2 regions of the Cellulomonas sp. P5_C5 genome follow, and region 2 is predicted to be linked to the other one. Evidence: predicted binding sites of a transcription regulator. Region 2 holds the regulator's gene; the other holds the start of a gene.
The links. Region 2 encodes HrcA, which represses chaperone genes, less so after heat shock. Its sites were predicted from a motif close to TTNGCACTCGNNNNNNNCGAGTGCNAA; they were not measured.

Region 1: a site for HrcA is predicted at 2,545-2,571, ahead of ACXJKF_RS14375 (FmdB family zinc ribbon protein). Genes of this name have one in related genera too.

Annotation. Positions count from the first base shown of each region.
Region 1 is NZ_JBFULY010000017.1:33,086-37,309, forward strand. Features, by position in the region: gene ACXJKF_RS14360 (dienelactone hydrolase family protein) at 1-317, shown strand, start outside; gene mscL (large conductance mechanosensitive channel protein MscL) at 523-1,170, opposite strand; gene cpaB (Flp pilus assembly protein CpaB) at 1,235-1,918, opposite strand; gene ACXJKF_RS14375 (FmdB family zinc ribbon protein) at 2,194-2,514, opposite strand; gene ACXJKF_RS14380 (penicillin acylase family protein) at 2,662-4,224, shown strand, end outside.
Region 2 is NZ_JBFULY010000013.1:17,852-23,129, forward strand. Features, by position in the region: gene ACXJKF_RS12585 (hypothetical protein) at 1-758, shown strand, start outside; gene ACXJKF_RS12590 (DUF3097 domain-containing protein) at 807-1,664, opposite strand; gene hrcA (heat-inducible transcriptional repressor HrcA) at 1,801-2,823, shown strand; gene dnaJ (molecular chaperone DnaJ) at 2,879-4,006, shown strand; gene ACXJKF_RS12605 (16S rRNA (uracil(1498)-N(3))-methyltransferase) at 4,038-4,796, shown strand; gene ACXJKF_RS12610 (PhoH family protein) at 4,896-5,278, shown strand, end outside.

The DNA of each region.
Region 1 (4,224 bases), on a different contig from region 2:
AGATGCTCGCCCAGACGCGCCCCGGCGCGAAGGGCGCCCTGTTCTTCCACTCGTGCGTCCCGACCGCGGAGTTCGACAGCCCGTGGCCGAAGGGCGTGCCGGTGCAGATCCACGGCATGGACGCGGACCCGTTCTTCGCCGGCGAGGGCGACATCGACGCGGCCCGCGCCCTGGTGAAGGAGTCGCCCGACGCGGAGCTCTTCGTCTACCCGGGCGAGGAGCACCTGTTCGCGGACAACAGCCTGCCTTCGTACGACCCCGCCGCCGCCCAGCTCCTCACGGACCGCACGCTCGCGTTCCTCGCCGCGATCCGCTAGCCGCTTCGACCGCGTGCCCCGCGGGCCACGCAGGGTCGAGGGCCGACGCGGGGATCTCTGCCGCGTCACCACCCGCACGTTCGGGCGAGCCGGCGCGGCCGGCTCGCCCGCTGGAGCGGTGCGTGTTCGACCAAGCCATCAGTGCCGCGTCGGACCTGCGTGGCGTCACCGATGGCTTGGTCGACCGCGCGTCGCCGTGTCGAGGTCAGGACGGTCGCGGTGCCGACGGGCCGGGCGGGATGGACGGCGGCAGGTCGGTGCCCGTCGTCGGAGCGATCGGGCCGGTTCCAGGGCCGGTCCCAGGGTCGGTGCCGGGTCCCGTCGCGGGGCCAGCGCCGGTGCCGGGCGCGGCGCCCGCCCCGGCGTCGTTCACGATCGCGGGCGTCAGGCGGTTGGCCAGCAGGTCGCGGATCTCCTGCAGCAGCAGGATGTCCTCGGCGGGTGCGGCCGGCTCCTCCTCCTCGCCGCTCTTGCGCCGGGCCGCCAGGGCGTTGAGCGGCAGCACGATGAGGAAGTAGACCGCTGCGGCGGTGAGCACGAACGCGAGCAGCGCGTTGAGGATCGCGCCGACGCTGATCGGGGTCGCATCGGGGTTGTCGCCCCACGTGTACGGACCGATGTCCCAGAGCTCGGTCAGGTCGGGCGCGCCGAAAATCCAGCCGATGAGCGGGCTGATGAACGCGTCCTGGATGGCCTTGATCACCGAGCCGAACGCCGCACCGATGACGACACCGACGGCGAGCTCGATCGCGTTCCCGCGGGAGATGAAGTCCTTGAACCCCTGGAACACCTTCGCGGTGCCCTTCAGCCCCTGCCGTGCGCCGCTGATCCCTGTGCTGAGCCTGTCGGTCACGTTGCCCCCTCGGGCTCGATGTCGGATGTCCGGCGCCCACGGGGCGGGCGCCTCCGGTCGTCGATCATGGCACGACGACCGCGGACAGCAAGGCGGACGCCGCGGCGCCGGCGAGCGCGGGCGCCTCGGCCGGGGACACGGCGAGGAGCACGGGGACGGAGTCGTCACCGGAGCCGCCGAGCCCCAGGGCGCTCTGTGAGGGGGTGGTCCGGCGGGCGACGGGCAGCACGAGCGCCCTCGTCGCGACCACGCCTCCCTGTCCGCCTTCCGGGGTGGCGGCGAGCACGTCGACCCGCATCCCGGGTGAGAGCAGCCCGGCGACCGCGGGATCGGCGAACCGGACCGTCGCGACCACGGTGCCGGGTGGGCCGCGGACCTCGTCGTCGGCCAGCAGACCGGGAACCACGGGGGTGCCCGCAGGGATCGCGACCGCGGTGGAGGCGTCCACGACGGCGTCGGGGTCGGTGAGGACGTCGTCGGGGACGACCGCGAGGGGGAACTGCGCCGTCCGGACGTCGGCGCTGGTCAGCGGGGTCCCGGCAGCGAGCGCGTGCGCTGCGACGAGCACGGGTGCGGTCGGCGGGTCCGCCGGGCGCAGGGCCTGGACCGTGGACGCGGCGGCGATGCCGATGAACACCGCGGCGACGGCGAACCGGGTGCGCCACAGCGCGGCACGCACTGCCAGGGGGAACGGTCGCCGGCGGTGGGGGAGCGGCGGCGGCCGGCCGGCGAGCAGGTGGGGGTGCATGACGCCCGACCGTAGGTTTGTCGCGCACGGCCGGTGCGGTGGAGCCCGATCGGTGTGGACCGTACGACGCCGGCGAGGGCTGTGGGCGGCTCGCGGTGGATGGCCGGCCAGCGGATCGACGACCTGGGTCCGGTTCCCGGCACGCGTCCCAGCGCAGACGATCCTAGGGACGACGCAGCACGAGAGATGGACGCTCGTCCGCAGGCGACGCGCGGCAGGAACGACATCGGCGCCCCCACCCGAAGGTGACGGCGCCGTGGCTCAGGGCAGCAGGGTCAGGACGACGCCGCGGGCTTGGCCGCAGGGGCGGTCGAGGTGGACGACGAGGAGTTCGAGGAGGTCGACGACGGCGAGGTCGAGGTCGCGGGAGTGGCGGCAGGCGTCGACGCAGCGGGGCTCAGGGCCGTCGACTTCGCCCCGGCGCGCGCGTCGTTGCGGTAGAAGCCCGAGCCCTTGAACACGACCCCGACGGAGGAGAACACCTTGCGCAGGCGTCCCTCGCACTCGGGGCAGACGCTCAGCGAGTCGTCGCTGAACGACTGCACGATCTCGAAGGCGTGACCGCACGCCGTGCAGGCGTAGGCGTAGGTGGGCACTGGGGGTCTCCCGGGAGAGGTCGGAAAGGTCTGGCACTCGCGTGGTCCGAGTGCCAATCGTAACGGTTCGCCAGCCCGGCACATTCCGCACGTCCGCGCCGGGCGCAGCGACAGCCGGAGCCGGGGCGGCAAAGTACCCTCCGAAGCGTGTCTCGTCGTCGCCTCGTCCGTCTCTCCCTGATCACCGTCGCCGCGGTGGTCGTCGTCACGCTCGTCGCGGTGATGGTCACCGCCGTCATCGTCGTGCGCCGGCCGTTGCCGGAGGTCGCGGGCGAGCAGGTGCTGCCGGGCCTCGACGCCACGGTGACGGTCACCCGCGACGACCGCGGGGTCCCGACGATCACGGCGACGACGTCGGAGGACCTGTTCCGGGCGCAGGGCTACGTGGCCGCGCAGGACCGCTTCTTCGAGATGGACTACCGCCGCCACGTGACGTCGGGGCGCCTGTCGGAGCTGGTCGGCGAGAACGCGGACGCGCTCGCCGCGGACAAGGTGATCCGGACGTTCGGATGGCGCCGGGTGGCCGAGCAGGAGTGGGGGCTGCTGGAGCAGAGCACGCGCGACGCGCTCCAGGCGTACGCGGACGGCGTGAACGCGTACCTCGACGACCGGGACCCGGGTGCGATCGCCGTCGAGTACTCGGTCCTCGGGCTGCAGGTGGACGTCCGCGCACCGGAGGAGTGGGACCCCGTCGACTCGCTCGCGTGGCTCAAGGCCATGGCCTGGGACCTGCGGGGCAACTACGACGCCGAGCTGGAGCGCGCTGCGTCGTACTCGACGATCGGTGACGTCGCGCGCGTCGACGAGCTGTTCCCGGCCTACCCCCAGGACGTCAACCTGCCGATCCTGACGGCCGCCGACCTCCCGGCGACCGTCGTGCAGCCGGCGTCCGCGACGACGACGGAGCTCGACCTGGACGGCGCCGACCTGCAGGCGGCGATGGCGTCGGCGGCGGCCGCGCTGGACGCGGTGCCGCACCTCATGGGCGACGGTGAGGGCGTGGGCTCGAACTCGTGGGTGGTCTCCGGCGAGCTGACCGAGTCGGGCAAGCCGCTGCTGGCCAACGACCCGCACCTCGGCATCTCGGCGCCGGGGATCTGGGAGCAGATCGGGCTGCGGTGCGACGACGTCTCGGCGCAGTGCCCGTACGACGTCACCGGCTTCGCGTTCGCGGGGATGCCCGGCGTGGTCATCGGCCACAACGCGACGCTCGCGTGGGGACTGACCAACCTCGGGGCCGACGTGACGGACTTCTTCCTCGAGCGGGTCGACGAGGACGGCACGACCCGGCTCGACGGCGCCGAGTCGCCGATCACCGAGCGCGTCGAGGTCATCCACGTGAACGGGGGCGACGACGTGCGCCTGACGGTCCGGGAGTCGGTGCACGGGCCGCTGGTGTCCGACGTCCTGGACCTGGTGGGCGTCGGCACCGCGCCGGTTCCGGACGACGCGCCGGGCCGACGGTTCGAGGTCGCCCTCGGCTGGACCGCGCTGCAGCCGGGCCGGACGATGGACGCCGTGCTCGCGATGAACGTCGCCGAGGACGCCGCGGACATCCAGGCGGCCGCCGCGCTGTTCGACGTGCCGTCGCAGAACATCGTGTTCGCGACGACGGACGGCCACATCGGCTACCAGGCACCGGGCCGCATCCCCGTGCGCAACGACGTCGCCGGAGGGCCGGTCCCGTCGGACGGCACGTGGCCGCGACCC
Region 2 (5,278 bases):
CGCCGCCCGCCTACGGCCAGGCCCCTCCGGGCGCCTACCCGCCGCCGGCAGGCGGCTACGGTCCGCCCGTCCAGGCGTCGCCGGTCGGGGAGTCCTTCTCGTACGGCTGGAAGAAGTTCACGCAGTCCGGTGGGCTGTTCATCGGCGCGGCGCTGGTCTGGTTCGTCATCGCGGCGGTGGTGCTCTCGATCGTGGGCGCCATCTTCGGCGGCTTCGGGGCGCTGCTCAGCACGGGCAACGGCGACGGCGTCGCGCCGGGCCTGCAGATCGGGTTCTCGTTCGGCTGGTTCGTCTTCTCCGCCGTCGCCGCGATCGTCGGCTACCTCATCCAGGCGGCGTTCATCCGCGCTGCCCTGGACGTGACCGAGGGGCGACAGCTGAGCTTCGGCGACTTCTTCAAGTTCGTCGAGCCCGGACCGGTGATCCTGACCGCCCTGATCCTCGCGCTGATCAACGCGGTGCTGGGCATCTTCCCGATCATCGGGCCGCTCGCCTCGCTGGTCGTGAACTTCCTGCTGATCTTCGTGTTCTGGTTCGTCATCGACAAGCACCTCCAGCCGGTGGACGCACTGAAGGCCAGCTACGCGCTCGTCACCCGGAACCTGTCGACGACCGTCCTGTTCTACCTGCTGAGCCTGGTGATCTACTTCGCCGGCGCGATCCTCTGCGGCATCGGTCTCTTCGTGGCCGTGCCGGTCGTGCTCCTGGCGACCGCGTTCCTCTTCAAGCGGCTGCTCGGGGACCCGATCGCCGCCTGACCTCGCGCGTGATCGGTGCCCGGTCGTCCCGAGGGCGGCCGGGCACCGTCATGCGGTGACGAAGTCGATGAGCTCCTCGACACGGCCCAGCAGGCTGGGCTCGAGGTCGGCGTAGCTGCGCACCGAGCGCAGGATCCGCTGCCACGCGCGGGCGACGTCCGCCTGCTCGTCGGCGGGCCAGCCGAGCTCGCGCAGGATCCCGCGCTTCCACTCGGTGCCGCGCTCGATGACCGGCCAGGCGTCGAGCCCGACGCGCTCGGGGCGGACGGCCTGCCACACGTCGACGTACGGGTGGCCGAGCACGAGCACCGACCCGGCGGGCGTCCCACGGACCGCCTCGGCGGCGATCCGGCTCTCCTTGGAGCCGGTGACGAGGTGGTCCACCAGGACGCCGACGCGTCGCCCAGGACCGGGCGCGAAGTCACGCAGGGCGTCCTGCAGGTTGTCGACGCCGTCGAGCAGCTCCACGACGACGCCCTCGAGCCGCAGGTCGTCACCCCAGACCTTCTCGACGAGCTCGGCGTCGTGCTTGCCCTCGACCCAGATCCGGCTGCCGCGGGCCACCCGCGCGCGGGCGTCGTGCACCGCGACCGACCCGGAGGCGGTGCGCGTCGGGCGGGCCGGTGCGGGTGCGCGCACGGGCGCGGTCAGGGCCACGGGCTCGCCGTCGACCCAGAAGCCGCGGCCGAGCGGGAAGGTGCGGGTCTTGCCACGCCGGTCCTCGAGGACGACGACGTGCTGGCCGCCCGACTTCTCGACCCGGACGACGGCACCCACCCAGCCGGTGGTCACCTCCTCGACGACGAGGCCGGTCTCGGCGGGCTGCGGGCGGCTGGTGCGGGTGGGTCGGTGGTGCGTCGAGGCGGAGCCCCCGAGCACGTCCGAGCCGTAGCGGTCGTCGTTCACCCGGGCAGCCTAGGGGCCGTACCGTGCACGGACCGGCTGCCGCCCCGTGAGTGTCGCGGCTGCGGCGTAGCATTGGCACTCCTGTGCGGGGAGTGCTACCCCGCCGCGACGGCCCGACGACGGCGGAGGAGGCGACATGAGCGAGGACCGGCGGCTGGACGTGCTGCGCGCGATCGTCGAGGACTACGTCGCCACCAAGGAGCCCGTCGGGTCGAGGGCCCTCGTCGAGCGGCACGCGCTGGGCGTCTCGCCCGCGACCATCCGCAACGACATGGCGGCGCTCGAGGAGGGTGGCTACATCGCGCAGCCGCACACCTCGGCGGGTCGCGTGCCGACGGACAAGGGCTACCGGCTGTTCGTGGACCAGCTCTCGACCGTCAAGCCGCTGTCGAGCCCCGAACGGCGCGCCATCGGCACGTTCCTGGAGACCGCGCAGGACCTCGACGACGTCGTGGACCGCGCGGTCCGCCTCATCGCCCAGCTGACCCAGCAGGTCGCTGTGGTGCAGTACCCGTCGCTGCGCCGGTCGGCGCTGCGGCACGTGGAGCTGGTGCCGATCGGCCTGCGGCACCTGCTCGTGGTGCTCATCACGGACACCGGGCGGGTCGAGCAGCGGACCCTCGAGCTCGGCACCGACCTCGACGAGTCCGTCGTCGGCCGCCTGCGCACCCGGCTCAACGTGAGCGCCGCCGGTCGACGCCTCTCCGAGCTGCCCGTGGCGCTCGGCGAGCTGGCCGAGGGTTTCGCACCGGCCGACCAGCACCTGGTCAACGCCGTGGTGGCCGTCGTCGAGGAGACCCTGGCGCAGGAGAGCGAGGAGCGGGTCGTGCTCGCGGGCACCGCGAACCTCGCGCGCGTGGGCAGCTCGGACGTGCGGTCCATCGGGCCCGTCCTCGAGGCGCTGGAGGAGCAGGTCGTGCTCCTGCGCCTCTTCTCGGAGATGGCCGAGGACCATGCCGCCGTCGCGGTCCGGATCGGCCGCGAGACGCAGCACGACGGGCTCGTCGAGACGAGCTTCGTGACCACCGGCTACGGCGACGAGGGCGGCGGGTCGGTGGCCCGCATCGGCTCGATCGGCCCGCTGCGCATGGACTACCCCGGCACCATGTCGGCGGTCCGCGCGGTGGCCCGGTACCTGACGCGCATCCTCGCCCAATGACCCGCCCCCGCACAGCACCACACGAACCCACCGCTGGAAGCGAGCAGAACCTCCCGTGACCGACTACTACGAGATCCTGGGCGTGCCGCGCGACGCGAGCCCCGAGCAGATCAAGAAGGCGTACCGCAAGCTCGCCCGCGAGCACCACCCCGACGTGGCGGGGGCGGACGCGGGCTCGGAGGACACGTTCAAGGACGTGTCCCGCGCCTACGACGTGCTCGGCAACCCCGAGAAGCGTCGCGCGTACGACCTGGGCGGCGACCCGTCGTCCCCGGGCGGCGGCATGGGTGGCGGGTTCGGCTTCCAGGACATCTTCGAGACGTTCTTCGGTGCCGCGACCGGCGCCGCTGCGCAGCGCGGGCCGATCCCGCGGGCGCGACGCGGGCAGGATGCCCTCGTGCGGCTCGACCTCGACCTCGCGGACGTCACGTTCGGCGTGCACAAGGACGTCCCCGTGGACACGGCCGTCGTCTGCCCGACGTGCAGCGGCTCGTGCTGCCGCCCGGGCACCTCGCCGCGCTCCTGCGAGGTGTGTGGCGGGCGCGGCTCGGTGCAGCGCGTCGCCCGGTCGTTCCTGGGACAGGTCATGACCACGCAGCCCTGCGCCGCGTGCCACGGGTTCGGCACGGTCATCCCCGAGCCGTGCACCGAGTGCTCCGGTGAGGGTCGCGTGCGCTCGCGCCGAACCCTGAGCGTCGACGTGCCCGCGGGCGTCGACACGGGGACCCGGATCAAGCTCACCGGCCAGGGCGAGGTCGGGCCCGCCGGCGGACCGTCCGGCGACGTCTACCTCGAGGTCCGTGAGCGCAAGAACGACACGTTCGTGCGCCGCGGCGACGACCTGCACGCCACGCTCGAGGTGCCCATGACGGCCGCTGCCCTCGGCACGGTGCTCATGCTCGACACGCTCGACGGTCCGCGCGAGGTCGACCTGCGACCCGGCACGCAGCCGTCGCAGATCGTGTCGCTCAAGGGACTCGGCGTCGGTCACCTGCACGCCACCGGGCGCGGCGACCTGCACGTCCACGTCGAGGTCCACGTCCCGACGGCGATGGACGACGAGCAGGCGGAGCTGCTGCGCCGGCTGGCCGCGCTGCGCGGCGAGGAGCGTCCGGAGGCGCGGCTGTCCGCGTCCAGCCCGGGCGTGTTCTCCAAGCTGCGCGACAAGCTCTCGGGTCGCTGAGCGTGACCGTGGCGACGGTGTCCACAGAAGCATGAGCGCGCCCGTCTTCCTCGCCGAGCCCGGCACGCTCGACGGTGTCGCTGATGGCGCCACGTACCTCCTCGACGGCACCGAGGGCCGGCACGCGGGCGTGGTGCAGCGGCGCGGTCCCGGGGAACGTGTCGACGTCGTCGACGGTGCGGGGGTGCGTCTGCTCGGGGTCGTCGGCGCGGTGACGGCCGAGGGCGTGCTCGTGCACGTGCAGCAGCGGGTGGTCGAGCCGGACCCCGCCGTCGCGCTGGTGCTCGTGCAGGCGCTCGCCAAGGGCGACCGCGACGAGATGGCGATCGAGGCGGCCACCGAGGTCGGCGTCGACGTCGTGGTGCCGTGGCAGGCGGAGCGCTCGATCGTCGTGTGGCGCGGCGAGCGGGCGGCGAAGAGCCGGGCCCGCTGGCTGGGGACCGTCCGGGCGGCCGCCAAGCAGTCGCGCCGGGCGCGCGTGCCCGCGGTCGAGGTCGCGCTGGACGCCCGAGGGCTGGTCGACCGGGTCCGCGCGGTCCTGGCCGCCGGGGGCGCCGTTCTCGTGCTGCACGAGGAGGCGAGCGAGCCCCTCGCCTCGACCGCGCTGCCGGTGGCGGGGGAGTGCCTGGTGGTCGTGGGGCCCGAGGGCGGGATCGGCGAGGGCGAGCTGGGCCGTCTGGTGGAGGCCGGTGCCCGCGCCGTCCGGCTCGGCCCGCACGTGCTTCGGACGTCGACCGCGGGGCCCGTCGCTCTCGCGATGCTGGCCGAGAGACTCGGTCGGTGGGCCTGATCGGCCCGTCGGCGGAATGCTGTGGGAGCCGCCTCGTAGACTGAGGACGTTCTTCGCACTCCAGATCGAGCTAAGGAGCGCACGGCGCACGCCGAGCACATGGTCGAGTCCACTTCCGCAGCGCGTACCTCCGCCGCACCCGCGCGCGTCGAGCACCGGATCAGCGTCCCCTCCGAGGTCTCGATGGTCGAGCTGCTCGGCCTCCGGGACGAGGTCCTGCGCACCATCGAGTCGGGGTTCACCGGCGTCGACATCCACGTCCGCGGCAACGAGGTCACCCTGGCCGGCCCGGTCGGTGACGTGGCCCTGGTCTCGCGCCTGGTCGACGAGCTGGTCGAGATGGCGGCCGGCGGGACGCCGCTCACCGCCGAGGTGGTGACCAGGTCGGTCGCCATGCTGACGGCCGCGTCGAGCGCACGCCCGGCCGACGTCCTGTCCTTCAACATCCTCACGGGCCGCGGCCGGACCATCCGCGCCAAGAC